3 regions of the Arthrobacter sp. CC3 genome follow, and region 1 is predicted to be linked to each of the others. Evidence: predicted binding sites of a transcription regulator. Region 1 holds the regulator's gene; each other region holds the start of a gene.
What was found. Region 1 encodes LexA, which represses DNA repair genes until DNA is damaged. Its sites were predicted from a motif close to TCGAACANNTGTTCGA; they were not measured.

Region 1 (4,115 bases):
CCAGCACGAGATGGCCCGGCAGGTGGCACGCGCTATCGACAGCGGCGACCACCTGCTGGTCCAGGCCGGAACCGGCACCGGAAAGTCACTCGCGTACCTGATTCCGCTGATCGCCCATTCACAGGTCAGCGACAAACCCACCCTGGTGTCCACCGCCACCCTGGCCCTGCAGACCCAGATCGTGGGCAGGGACCTTCCGCGGCTGCTGGAAACCATCACCCCAGCCCTGGAGCGCCCCGTCAAGGTAGCCCTCGTCAAGGGCAGGGCCAATTACGTCTGCCGGCACAAGCTCGACGGCGGGTTCCCCTCCGAAGAGCCGTCGGAGGGTCAGCTCTTCTCACTGGGGGAGGACACCAGCGTCCCGCACTTCGCCGCCTCCCTGGGCGGTCCGGCCTCGCAGCTGGGCAAGGAAGTAGTCAGGCTCCGCGAATGGGCGGAGAAGACCGCCACGGGGGACCGGGACGAACTGATGCCCGGTGTGACGGACCGTGCCTGGCGGCAGGTGTCCGTTACGTCGATGGAATGCCTGGGAGCGCAGAAATGTCCCATGGCTGCCGAGTGCTTCAGCGAACTTGCCCGGCATGACGCAGCCGAGGCCGACGTTGTGGTCACCAACCATGCCATGCTGGCCGTCAGCGCCTTCGAGGGCCTGGCCGTGCTGCCGGAGTACGACGTCGTGGTGGTGGACGAGGCGCACGAGCTCCAGGACCGGGTGACGGGGGCAGTCTCCGGCCAGTTGTCCGTGGCCATGGTCCACGCCGCCGCCTCCGGCGCCCGCAAGAACACCGGGATCACGGTGGATGCGCTCAACAACGCTGCCGCCAACCTTGAACTGGCCATCGCCGGAGTCCCCAGCGGCCTGCTGCCCAACGGCCTCAATGATGAACAACTCGACTGCGTGGACCAGTTGCGGGAAGCCTGCCGCGCCGCCCTGTCCGACTCCAAGGGGGACAGCGCCAACACGGCCGACGGCGGACGCCAGCTCGCCCGGTCGCGCCTGATGGTCATCCTTGAGCTCTGCGAACGCCTGATTGCCGCGAGGGAAAACCGCGAAGTGGTCTGGTTTTCGCGAAACAGCACCTTTGACCCGCAGCAGGGCTACTCCCAGCCGGACGATGCGGCGCCGGCCCTGATCAACATTGCACCGCTGAGTGTGGCTGGAAAGCTCCGTGACGGGCTCTTTGCGGGCCATACGGTGATCCTGACCTCGGCCACCCTGGCCATAGGATCGGCCTTCGAACCCGCCGCCGGCGGGCTCGGGCTCGTGGGACAGGGCGCACCCAGCTGGACCGGAGTGGACGTCGGGTCCCCCTTTGACTATCCCAAGCAGGGAATCCTCTACGTGGCCAGCCATCTGCCGAAGCCCGGCCGGGGGACATCCCCTGAAGCGCTGGATGAGCTGGAGAAACTGATCCGGGCCTCGGGCGGCGGGGCACTGTGCCTCTTTTCGTCGCGGCGGGCCGCCGAAGAAGCGGCAGAAGCCATGCGCCCGCGGCTGGATGTCAGCATCCTGTGCCAGGGCGAATCGACCATGACCGCACTCGTGCGGCAGTTCGCCGACGAACCGGACACCTGCCTTTTCGGCACCATGTCCCTGTGGCAGGGTGTTGACGTCCCCGGCGGGTCATGCCGGCTGGTGGTCATCGACCGGATTCCGTTCCCGCGGCCGGATGACCCGCTCATGACGGCACGCTCCCGGGCCGTGGCCCAGGCGGGCGGCAACGGCTTCATGTCGGTATCGGCCACCCACGCCGCGATCCGGCTGGCCCAGGGAGCCGGCCGGCTGATCCGCTCCACGGGCGACAAAGGTGTTGTGGCCGTCCTGGACTCCAGGCTGTCCACGGAGCGTTACGGGGGCTTCCTGCGGGCTGCCCTGCCACCGTTCTGGCCCACCACTGATCCGGCCATCGCGGTTGCGGCGCTGAGCCGGCTTGCACAGGCTCCGGCAGAGGCCGCTTCCGCCTGACGGAGTGCGCTGCTACAGCGAGCGAAGGACCGAAACGACCTTGCCCATGATGGTGGCGTGATCGCCCAGGATGGGTTCGTACTGCGTGTTCTGGGGCAGCAGCCAGGTGTGGCCGTCCCGCTGGCGGAACGTCTTGACCGTGGCCTCATCATCGAGGAGGGCGGCAACAATGTCGCCGTTGGCGGCGTCGCTCTGCCGGCGCACCACAACCCAGTCGCCGTCGCAGATCGCCGCGTCGATCATGGAATCGCCGGACACCTTCAGCATAAAAAGCTCCCCGTGGCCCACCAGTTGCCGTGGCAGCGGCATCAGGTCCTCGACGACCTGGTCAGCCAGGATCGGGCCGCCGGCAGCGATCCGCCCGACCAGGGGGACCATGGCCGTATCCGTTGCCGTGGCCAGTTCGGAAACAGACAGGCCGCCGACGGTACGCAGCCGGGCAGGCTTCTCCACGCCGGTGATTTTGGCCGTACCCTCGTCCAGGGTCAACGGCATCAGGACTTCCATGGCACGCGGCCGCTTGGGGTCGCGGCGGAGGTAGCCCAGCTTCTCAAGCTGCGAGAGCTGGTGGGTGACGCTGGAGAGGCTGGCCAGCCCCACGGTGTCGCCGATTTCACGCATTGACGGCGGGTAGCCGTTGTCGTTGACGGAGCGCTGGATCGTTTCCAGAATTTTCTTCTGACGTACTGTGAGGCCCTTCGGCTTCGCTGATGACTGCTGGCTCCGCTGCGTAGCCCTGCCGCCGGTGGCTTGTGCTGCCATGTTCGCCAACGCCTTTCCGTTCTCCCCGGCCTCCATCGCTGCAGGTGCCGGGAACTTCCGGCCTGAAATGTCAGACCCTGCTGATCAACTGCAGAAGTGGTTGTTCTGTAGCTCAAACGTAGGCCAGCCCCACAGGTTTTTCAAACATTTGTTCTAGTGAGTCTCGACAATGTTCGTTAATAAGTGCTAGAACAGAACCAGTAAAGTTCGAATATGTGTTCTAGTCGCAAAGCTCCTTCGGTTCTATGTTCGAACCGGAATGGGCGGTCGCCGGCTTCAGGAACACAGCGGGCAGCACAGTCAGGTCCAGGAGGGCTAAGTTCATGTCAGTTACAAGCGCTATTCACGGTTCGCGTCATGATGGTTCGGCCAAGCAGGGTTTGGGACACCACGGCCCGGAATCTCCCATGCTGGGCTTCAACTGGGAGGAACGCCCGGTCGTTAAGGCTGCGAAGACCAGGTCCTCGCAGCCGCCCCTCCGGCTGACCCGCCGCGGGCGCATTGTCCTGGTCGGGATTCCACTGATCCTGCTGTCCGTGCTCCTGATCTCGCTGGCCGGCTTCCTGAACTCGCCGGCGAAGGCCGCGGATTCCGCATCCGAGCTTTCCCTGACTCCCACTGTGTCGGTGACGGTTCAGCCGGGGCAGTCCCTCTGGGAGATCGCCGGGTCCGTGGCGCCCGAACGTGACCCGCGGGACGTCGTGGCCGACGTCGTCCAGCTGAACAACCTCGACGGCGGCAGGGTCATGCCGGGGCAGCAGTTCTTTGTCCCTTCAAACTAGGGCGCCGGGACTCAATCCAGCCCGTCACGACCTGCTTGAGACCGGGAGATGGCGTCACAGTTTCGGCGGCCCGGCCACCCTCACTTAAACTGTTGAAGTGACTGACCAGCTAGAGCGACTGAACCGACTTCCCCTCCGGACCAACCTTCGGGGCCTGAGCCCGTACGGTGCGCCGCAGCTGGATGTTCCCATCCTGCTCAACGTCAACGAAAACACCCATGGCGTTCCGGCCGATGTGCTCGCCGCCATCTCCGAGGCCGTGACCGCTGCCGCGGCGGGACTGAACCGCTACCCGGACCGGGAGTTCACCGAACTGCGTGAGCGCCTGGCGGAGTACCTGGGCCACGGACTGGGCGCTGAGAACATCTGGGCCGCCAACGGGTCCAATGAAGTGCTGCAGCAGATCCTGCAGGCCTTTGGCGGGCCGGGACGTACCGCCCTCGGATTCCCGCCCACGTATTCCATGTACCCCCTGCTGGCCAGCGGCACCGACACGGGCTACATCGTCGGCCAGCGTGCGGACGATTACGGCCTCAGCGCTGAGTCGGCTGCCCGTCAGGTCCGGGAGCTCCAGCCCAACATCGTTTTCCTATGTTCACCGAACA
Region 2 (4,115 bases), on a different contig from region 1:
GATGATGAGGTCGTTGAATTCCCGCGGCGCCATTTTGCCGATCAGTTCCCGCTGACCGGGAGATTCGATCTGGAAACAGCCCAGGGTATGCGTACTTCGGATCAGCTCGTAGGTTGGTTCGTCATCGAGCGGTACGGCATTGAGGTCAATGTGCCCGTCGGCTGAGATGAAGTCCGGTCCCGTGCCGTCCGCTCCGGGAGGATGGGCACCTGCAGCCACCACCTCAGCCTTCGAAGGGTGCAGCCGGACCACCTCACGGACGGCAAAAGCCATGGCGCTCTGCATTCGGACGCCGAGGACATCCAGCTTGAGCATCCCCATCGGATCCATGTCGTGTTTATCGAACTGGCTCATGGGCAGGCCGAGACCGCTGGGCTGAACGGGGGTCCGGTCCAGCAGCGTGGCGTCGCCAAGGATTACGCCGCAGGGATGCATGGAAATGTGCCGTGGCAGGCGGTCCAGCCTCTCGGTCAGGTCAACGAGCAGGTCCAGTTGCTGGTTTTCCGCGAACTCACGCTGCTCCACCCTTCCTGCGAATTCCTTCAGTTCGGGTTTTTCCACCAGGGCTTCACGGAAGTTCCTTGCCGAGAACCGCCACAGCTGCTTGGCGATCTCGCCGATGTCGCCGTCGTCCATGCCCAATGCGTGGCCGGCGTCCCGGACTGCACCGCGAGCGCGGTAGCCGTTCTGCATGCTCATGAGGGTGACACGCTCGGCTCCGAAGCGGTCGAAGATCCTTCGGTAGACGTTGTGCCGCTCGGCGCTTTCCACATCAATGTCGATGTCCGGAAGAGTTGCCCGGTCATTGGAGAGGAACCGTTCGAAGATGAGGTCGTGCTGCAGGGGGTTCACCTGGCTGACGTCGATCAGGTAGTTCACCAGGCTGGAGGCGCCGGAACCCCGGGCAGCCGCCCTGACTCCCATGTCCAGGATCATTCGGGAAACCTCGGCCACCGTGAGGAAGTAGGAGGCGAAGCCAAGGTTGGCGATGATCCTCAGTTCATGCTCCAGCCTCGCCCGCATTTCCGCCTCGGGCCGCCCTGAGATCCCCGGGAACCGACGGCTGATGCCGGCCTCGCAGCGCAGGGTAAGTTCGGCCAGCGGATCGCCGGCGATGCCGATGACCGAAGCTTCGGGAACCACCGGCTGTTTCCATCCCATGTCCGTGACCGGGTCCATCCGGCAGCGGTCCGCGAGCGCCTCGGTTTGGCCGAGCAGCCTGGTGAGGTCGGTGGCGCCGTAGCCGGCGGCATGGATGATTTCCTTGCCGAGCTCGAGCATTTGGGCTGATGTCTTCAGCCACCCGCGGCCGTTGGGCTGAAGCAACGGCTCCTCGGTCAGTTCGGTCAGGGATTTCAGGGTTCGGGCAGAGTCCAGCACATCCGCTGTGGCGGCCCCGTCCTCCGCGCAGTACCGCACGGCGTTGGTCAGGACGGCAGGAATCCCGTGCTCGGCAGCTAGTTTGAGCATGCGCACGGCGTGGGCTGTGCTCAGAGGCTCCCCGGGAGCGCTGAGGTGGGACACGACTTCGGCTGCCACGGTTCCCTTGGGCATGGTCTCCAGCCACTGCTTGAACAACGTGCGGGGCCGAAGGTACCGGCGGCCGCTCATCGCCCTGCCAACGTCCGAGTCCGGGCCCACCAGCACAGTCAGCACCGGTTCCAGTGTTTCCGGATGCAGAGCCCTGGAAGCGATTTCGGCGCGGGTGACCGCGACGGGCACCACTCCCCCGGCTTTGCCGGAGGTACGGGCATGGGCATCTGAAATCAGGCGGCAGAGGGCCCGGTAGCCGGCACCTTTGTTGTGTCCGTGGGCAAGCACGACGACGCGGCCCGCGAGCTGGGTCCGGAGGTCGCCGTCGTCGTCATAGACCGCAAGGTCAACCCCGACGACGGGATCCAGTCCCGCCGCCATGCAGGCCTTGAGGTGTTTGACGGTGCCGTACAGGCCGTTCCTGTCGGTGCAGGCAAGCGCGGTGGCGCCGTCGGCGGCGGCAGCCTGGGCAAGCTCATCCGGCCAGGAGACCCCGTAATGTGCGCTGAAGGCGGTGGAAACATGAAGATGGGTGAAGCTCATGCTGATCGAGGCCTCAGGGCATCGTGGATTTTCAGCAACCGCCACCGGCCGCTGCCGATGTCCCTGGTCAGGTCGAGGGTGAGGGCTTCTTCCGGCTCCGCGTTTGCAGCAGAAGGCCGGACCTGGACGCGCCAGATCTCGTGATCCACCAGTCCCGGTCCGGTACCCAGCGGTGCGCGGGTTTCTTCGGCCCACCACCGCCTGCGTTCAAACCAGCGCACGGGCTCTGCGCAGACAGTGTAATGACGGCCGGCCCAGGTGAGCGCCGAAGGCTGGCCGGCGGGCGTGCAGACGACGTCGACACCCTCGCTGAACAAGCCCATCGGCGCCTCCCGGAAGTGCACTCCCCCCGGCCGCCACGCAGGAGCGGACCGGTGCAGGGAAGTTCTGAAATGATTCGTTCGAAACAATTCTTTCGAATATATCTTCGAATAATCAATTCTACGCCGGAGCCGGGACAAAACCTACACAAGCCTTCCCGGGGCCGGAACCAGGAGCTTTACGGGACGTTTTGGCGTCAGCGCCGCCAACAGTACGGCGTGGTTGTTGATACCCGGAGAAACCCGTAGCGCTCCAGGATCGGCCGCGAGTAGCTGGTCGAGTCGCTGTGGATGAACTTCTTTCCCAGCTTCACAGCGGACCGGGCCCGGGCCGCGGTGACGGCCCGGTAAATCCCCTGGCTGCGCCACTCTTCGCGCGTTGCACCGCCCCAGATTCCTGCGAAGTCGGTACCAGGCACGGGCTCCAGGCGGCCCGCACTCACGATCAATCCCTGATGTTCGGCAACCCAGAGCTCCATACCCCCTTCCCCGGCCACCTTGCGCAGGGTCACTCCGGGCGGGAGTGGTACCGCTGAGATCAAGGAGGCCACCCGGCCGATCATGATCGACTCCTCCTCTTCGGGTTCAAATCCGCTTCGCAACAGCGCGTCATGGAGTCCGGGCGCATGATCATGGCCGCGGGTTTTCCACTCCACCCGCACCACGGAGGGATCCCTGCGGAAGTGCGCGAGCGCTTCCAATACCCACCGGGCAATCGCCCGGGAACCGGCTCCATCGAGATTTCGGTACGTCACGAAACCCCGGCCGCCCGCGAAGGTGCACATCAGCAAGGGCCCCAGCCGTCGACGGCGAGCGCCCCCCGGGTCTCCGCGTCCGTCCGGAGTTGCCGATCGTATGCCGCTAGAAATTGGTCTGCAGAAGTCATGGGCCCCCACGGTACCGTTGCCGGGCTTGGACGTGAAGGCCGCCGGCCGGTCGGGGCACCCCGATGCTGCAAACAATCGAATATATCTTCTAATGAATCACGACTGCGCCGGAGCCCTGACAAAACCTGAATCAGGGGTGGACGGACGCGGGCGAGGGGGGCAGGATTGAGCCATGAGCTCCCATGACGCACTCCTGAAGCACGTAGCCATCGCCGCCAAGGATTCCACCTTGGTGGCGACTTTTGATATAGACGGCAATATCCCCGGGGCGGGCGCCTATGTCGTTGGCCTCGTCGCGTCCACACCGGATCATTCCCATCAACGAAGAATGGGAATCGAGTTCATGAACGGCGAAGCTGTGTCCTTCTACTGCTTCAGCCACGACGGCACTGAGGAGAATTTCGATCTCAGCGGCGTTTCGCATTCCGGCAACACCATTACCGGCAACTTTCCCATGACCACGGTCCTGGGGCTGGAAAAGGGCCACCTGATGACAGCCTTCAGCGACGCCGACGGCAGGGAATACCAGGCGAACGTTCCCGTGGAGGAAGCGCTCTGAGGGTGGGATCCGCCTGAGGCGCTAGCTGCGCTTTGAGCCGCTAGCTGCTGGCGTTGTGCACTTTCATCTCAAGCTCGGTGAAAGCCGTGATCATCGCGCGGTAAGTCTTCTCCACAATGTCCGGGTCGATGTCTTTTTTCTCGGCGGCGGCACGGACATGTTGGATGACCTTTTCCACCCGGCCCGGAGCCCTGACCTCCGCGTCGTCACCCTTCAACGTCCCGGAAATCCGGATCAGACGTTCGCGGCGGGCAATCAGGGTGACAATCTGCT
Region 3 (4,115 bases), on a different contig from region 1:
GAAGCCCGATCATGAGCAGAGTGTAACAGCGGGTACTCAGGCTGCTTTGACCACGGGAAGTTCATCCCAGTGAGTCGTGTATCTGGGTGAGAGCATGGTGCGCTGCATGGACCAGTCCGGGCCTCCGCGGATGCCGGCGTGGCCCAGCCCCACGGAACCCCTGCCGTACCGGCGGCTGACCTCTTCCAGCAGCGTTCCGATGCCGCGTTCCTCGTGGGGGTTCGCAAATGCCGGCAGCGGCGCCTGCTGACCCGTGGGCCTCAGGTCGGTGACCATGATGCCCGCACGGACGTACTTGGTGCCTTCCTGGATCCGGGGCAGCAGGGTGTGCGAGGCACGGGTCAGCAGCACGGGATCCGCGGTGGGCATGGGCAGCGTAACGCAGACGGTGGGGTAGGACGTGTCCCGGGGGTTGTAGTGCGACGTGCCGGCGAAGGCCGTGAGGACCTTGGCCTGCAGGCCGTGCTTGGCCAGGCGGGCGCTGGCCTGCTGGGCATAGACGCTCATGACCTGCCGAAGGTCCGCCGCGGTGGTGAGGGGCGTGGAGAACGACCGGCTGAAGATCAGCTGGTCACGTCCGATCCGCTCTTCCTCCAAGGGGATGCACGCGGTGCCCTGCAGTTCCAGGACAGTGCGCATCAGCACCACTGAGAAGCGGTCCCGGATCCTTACGGGATCGGCGCGGGCGAGGTCCAGGATGGAATGGATGCCCATGCCGTTCAGGCGTTTGGTGAGCCGGCCGGCCACGCCCCAGAGCTCAATGACGGACAGCCGGGCCATCAGCGCTTCGCGGGCAGGCGCCGGCATGGCGTCCCAATGGCATACGCCGCTGAGGCCGGGGTTGTTCTTGGCCCATTTGTTGGCCAGCTTCGCGAGGGTTTTGGTGCCGGCAATCCCCACGCAGACCGGGACCCCCACGTTGCGCCGGACAACGGCCTTGATGGTCTGGCCGAGCCGCAGGAGTTCGTCCGGAGTGCCTTTGACGCCCAGGAAGGCTTCATCGATGCTGTAGACCTCAAGCCAGGCCGAATAGCGGCCCAGAAGCTCCATGACCCGGGCGCTGATGTCCCCGTAGAGCTCATAATTACTGGATTTTGCCACCAGCCCCCATTCCTTGGCACGCGGAGCGATCTTGAACCATGGTTCCCCCACGCTGATTCCAAGTGCCTTGGCTTCCGGGGACCGGGTGACCGCGCAGCCGTCGTTGTTGGACAGGACGACCAGCGGGCGGCCTTCCAGCGACGGGTCGAATGCCCGTTCCGCCGATGCGTAGAAGCAGTTGACGTCCACCAAGGCGATCTGCCGGATCGTGTCCGTTGCCCGCATGTCCCGCGCACTAGACACGGTGCAGGCACCGCGTGGCCACGCCCCAGATGACCAGGTCAGACAGCGCTGGAACGCGGAGGTCCGGATAGCGGGGGTTGTCCGCCTGAAGCAGCACTCCGGAGGCTGTGATCCTGAGCCGTTTGATGGTCAGCTCGCCGTCCAGGACGGCGATGACCACTGAACCGTCCTTGGGGCGGAGGGCGCGGTTGACGATCAGTTCGTCGCCGTCGCTGATCCCGGCCCCTTCCATCGAATCCCCGGACACCCGAACGATATAGGTGCTGGTGATGTCCTTGATGAGGTGTTCATTGAGGTCGATCCTGCCGTCAAAGTAGTCCTGCGCCGGCGAGGGATAGCCCGCTGCGACCGGCACTGGAGAGATCAGCACTGACAGCAGGGACGTGCCCGCATCTATCACACGGGGACCGATAACTATGCCCACAACACACCTTTATTCGAATATATGTTCGATAGATTCAGTGTAGACCCTGGCCCTGACATTGGATATTTCCGCCCTCTGCGCCAGGTGCCGTTCCTCCGACGTGGTTCCACGCGTTGAAGCTGAAGGCTGCTTGGATCACAGGCCCCTCCAGTTCACTCCAGGTGCGTCCGGTTAGGCGGTGTCGATCCAGTAGCGGCGCTTACCGTTACGCGTGTCTTCGTAGGCGCCGCCGTTCTTTTCGATGGTCGCCCGGGAACCTGCGTTACTGACATCGCAGGTGAGAAGAACCCGGGGGATTCCCAATTCCCGGGCGATCGGCAGGGCGTCGGCCAGCGCACTGGCTGCGTGGCCGCGACGCCTGGCGGACGGCCGTACGCTGTAGCCGATGTGCCCGCCCTCGTTGAGGAGGAAATCGTTCAGTTCGTGCCTGATGGCGAGCGAGCCAAGGAACGTGCCGCCCTCTACGATCCACAAGTATGTGCAGGGCACGTGCCCGGTCTTCCGCGGAGTCTCCGGCAATGCATCCTTGACGAGCGCGTCGACAAAGCGGCGGAACACCCCGGCCTCCCTGAGTTCTTCCAGGGGCCAGTCCTCCGCGCCGCCGCCGTCCCGGCGGGCGCCGCCGAATTCTGCGGATCCTTCCAGCCAGGAGGATTGGTAACTGACGTCCGGAGCGATAAGGAGAGGCATCACAAGATCGTATTCGAAGGGCACTGCAACATCCGCCAACTGGCGTCCGGAGATTACGGGCCAGCGCTTCAGTGGCTTACCCGGTAACGCACGTGGGTGACGAGGCTGGTCCCGCCCACTTCGGTCGGCTCCAGCTTGAGGTTCCCGACGCCGTCCAGCAGCCGCTCGCCTGCTCCCAGGATGATCGGCGCGATGTGGAGCCGCAGCTCGTCGATCAGCCCCGCTGAAAGGTACTGGCGGGCGGTCTGTGCTCCGCCGGCAATGGCGATGTCCTTGCCGCCGGCGGCCTTCCGCGCCTGGTCCAGGGCCGATTGGATCCCGTCGGTCACGAAGTTGAACGTGGTGCCGCCCTGCATTTCCAGGGGCTCGCGTGGATGATGCGTGAGTACGAATACCGGTGCGTGATAGGGCGGCTCCTCGCCCCACCATCCGCGCCAGTCCTCACTCCACGCCCCGGGCCCGGGGCCTGCGAACATGTGCCGTCCCATGATGAAGGCGCCCGCGGCGAGGATGCCTTCGCGCGCCGCTGCGTTGGACTCGGCCTCTTCGAACTGCCACCTGTGCAGGACCTCTCCGCCCTCGCCGAGCGGTTCCGCCAGGCTTTGGTTCGGTCCGGCGAGGAAGCCGTCAAGGGAGATGGTCAGATCGCATGTGACTTGGCTCATTCGCCCATGCTACTGGCGGGTTCCAGTAGACGCGATGGTGTCCCCGCGGAAAAGGCCCCCGCCCGGAAAATATCCGTGCGGGGGCCTTCGGCGGTTCCGGCCGGGCGCCGGGTTTAGCGGGCCGAAGCCGACTGCAGCGACGCTTCCCGGGCGGCCCAGGCGGCGTAGCTGCCGTCGAGCTCCACGACGTCGTACCCGGCGTGGCGCAGCGTGCTGGCCGCCACCGAGCTGCGGACGCCGCTCTGGCAGTAGGTCACGACGGTGCCGCCGGTGGGGAGCTGGTCCAGGTTCCACAGGACCCGGCCCCCGCTGAGCTGTTTGGATCCGGGGATGTGCCCGGCCGTGTGTTCGGTGCGGTTGCGGACGTCGAGGACAACCGCGGCGTCGAAGCCTTCGAGTTCCTCGGGCTGGATCAGGCGCGGTGTGGCTGCGGGCAGGCCGTCGATGCTAGTGACGTAGCCGCCCACGTTGTCGATACCGACGCGGACCAGGTGGTCCCACATCTCCTGCGCCTGCTCTTGTCCCGACGCCAGCAGCACCAGCGGGCGGCTGTCCCGTTCAGGGTCAACGGCCCATGCTCCGAAGCTCGCAACGGACTTGCCGGCGGGGATGTTCAGGGCGCCCGCTACGGTGCCCTGGTGCACCTCGGTGTTGGGGCGGGTGTCCACGAAGGTCACCTTGTTCGCCGCCAGGTCGCGGACGACGGCGGCGGTGTCCAGTTCCGTGAGCGGGGCGCGTTCGCCCATGACGGCGGGGCCCTGGCGGTTTTGGCGCTTCATGCGGCCGAAGTAGGCGTGCGCGTCAGGCTGTCCGTCGAGCAGTTCGTCGATGAAGCCCTGCTCGTCGTTGGCGGCCAGGTAAGGGCCCCACCACGCGTACAGCCGCTCGTAGCCGACCGTCGACGACGGGATGGCGCCGAGGGCCTTGCCGCAGGCGCTGCCGGCGCCGTGCCCCGGGTAGACCTGGACGAAGTCCGGCAGCGTGAGGAACTT

Region 2: PV761_RS19090 (DUF6504 family protein) is a predicted target of LexA. The motif match lies at 2,492-2,507, and genes of this name have one in related genera.
Region 3: umuD (translesion error-prone DNA polymerase V autoproteolytic subunit) is a predicted target of LexA. The motif match lies at 1,782-1,797, and genes of this name have one in related genera.

Annotation. Positions count from the first base shown of each region.
Region 1 covers NZ_JARCCY010000024.1:19,610-23,724, forward strand. The annotation lists gene PV761_RS14950 (ATP-dependent DNA helicase) at 1-1,966, shown strand, start outside; gene lexA (transcriptional repressor LexA) at 1,979-2,728, opposite strand; gene PV761_RS14960 (LysM peptidoglycan-binding domain-containing protein) at 3,136-3,510, shown strand; gene PV761_RS14965 (histidinol-phosphate transaminase) at 3,608-4,115, shown strand, end outside.
Region 2 covers NZ_JARCCY010000039.1:10,292-14,406, reverse strand. The annotation lists gene dnaE (DNA polymerase III subunit alpha) at 1-2,076, opposite strand, end outside; gene PV761_RS19090 (DUF6504 family protein) at 2,073-2,399, opposite strand; gene PV761_RS19085 (GNAT family N-acetyltransferase) at 2,594-3,151, opposite strand; gene PV761_RS19080 (hypothetical protein) at 3,456-3,842, shown strand; gene PV761_RS19075 (chorismate mutase) at 3,883-4,115, opposite strand, start outside.
Region 3 covers NZ_JARCCY010000048.1:3,194-7,308, forward strand. The annotation lists gene PV761_RS20650 (prolipoprotein diacylglyceryl transferase family protein) at 1-13, opposite strand, end outside; gene PV761_RS20655 (Y-family DNA polymerase) at 37-1,326, opposite strand; gene umuD (translesion error-prone DNA polymerase V autoproteolytic subunit) at 1,337-1,768, opposite strand; gene PV761_RS20665 (GNAT family N-acetyltransferase) at 1,940-2,458, opposite strand; gene PV761_RS20670 (dihydrofolate reductase family protein) at 2,527-3,123, opposite strand; gene PV761_RS20675 (rhodanese-like domain-containing protein) at 3,237-4,115, opposite strand, start outside.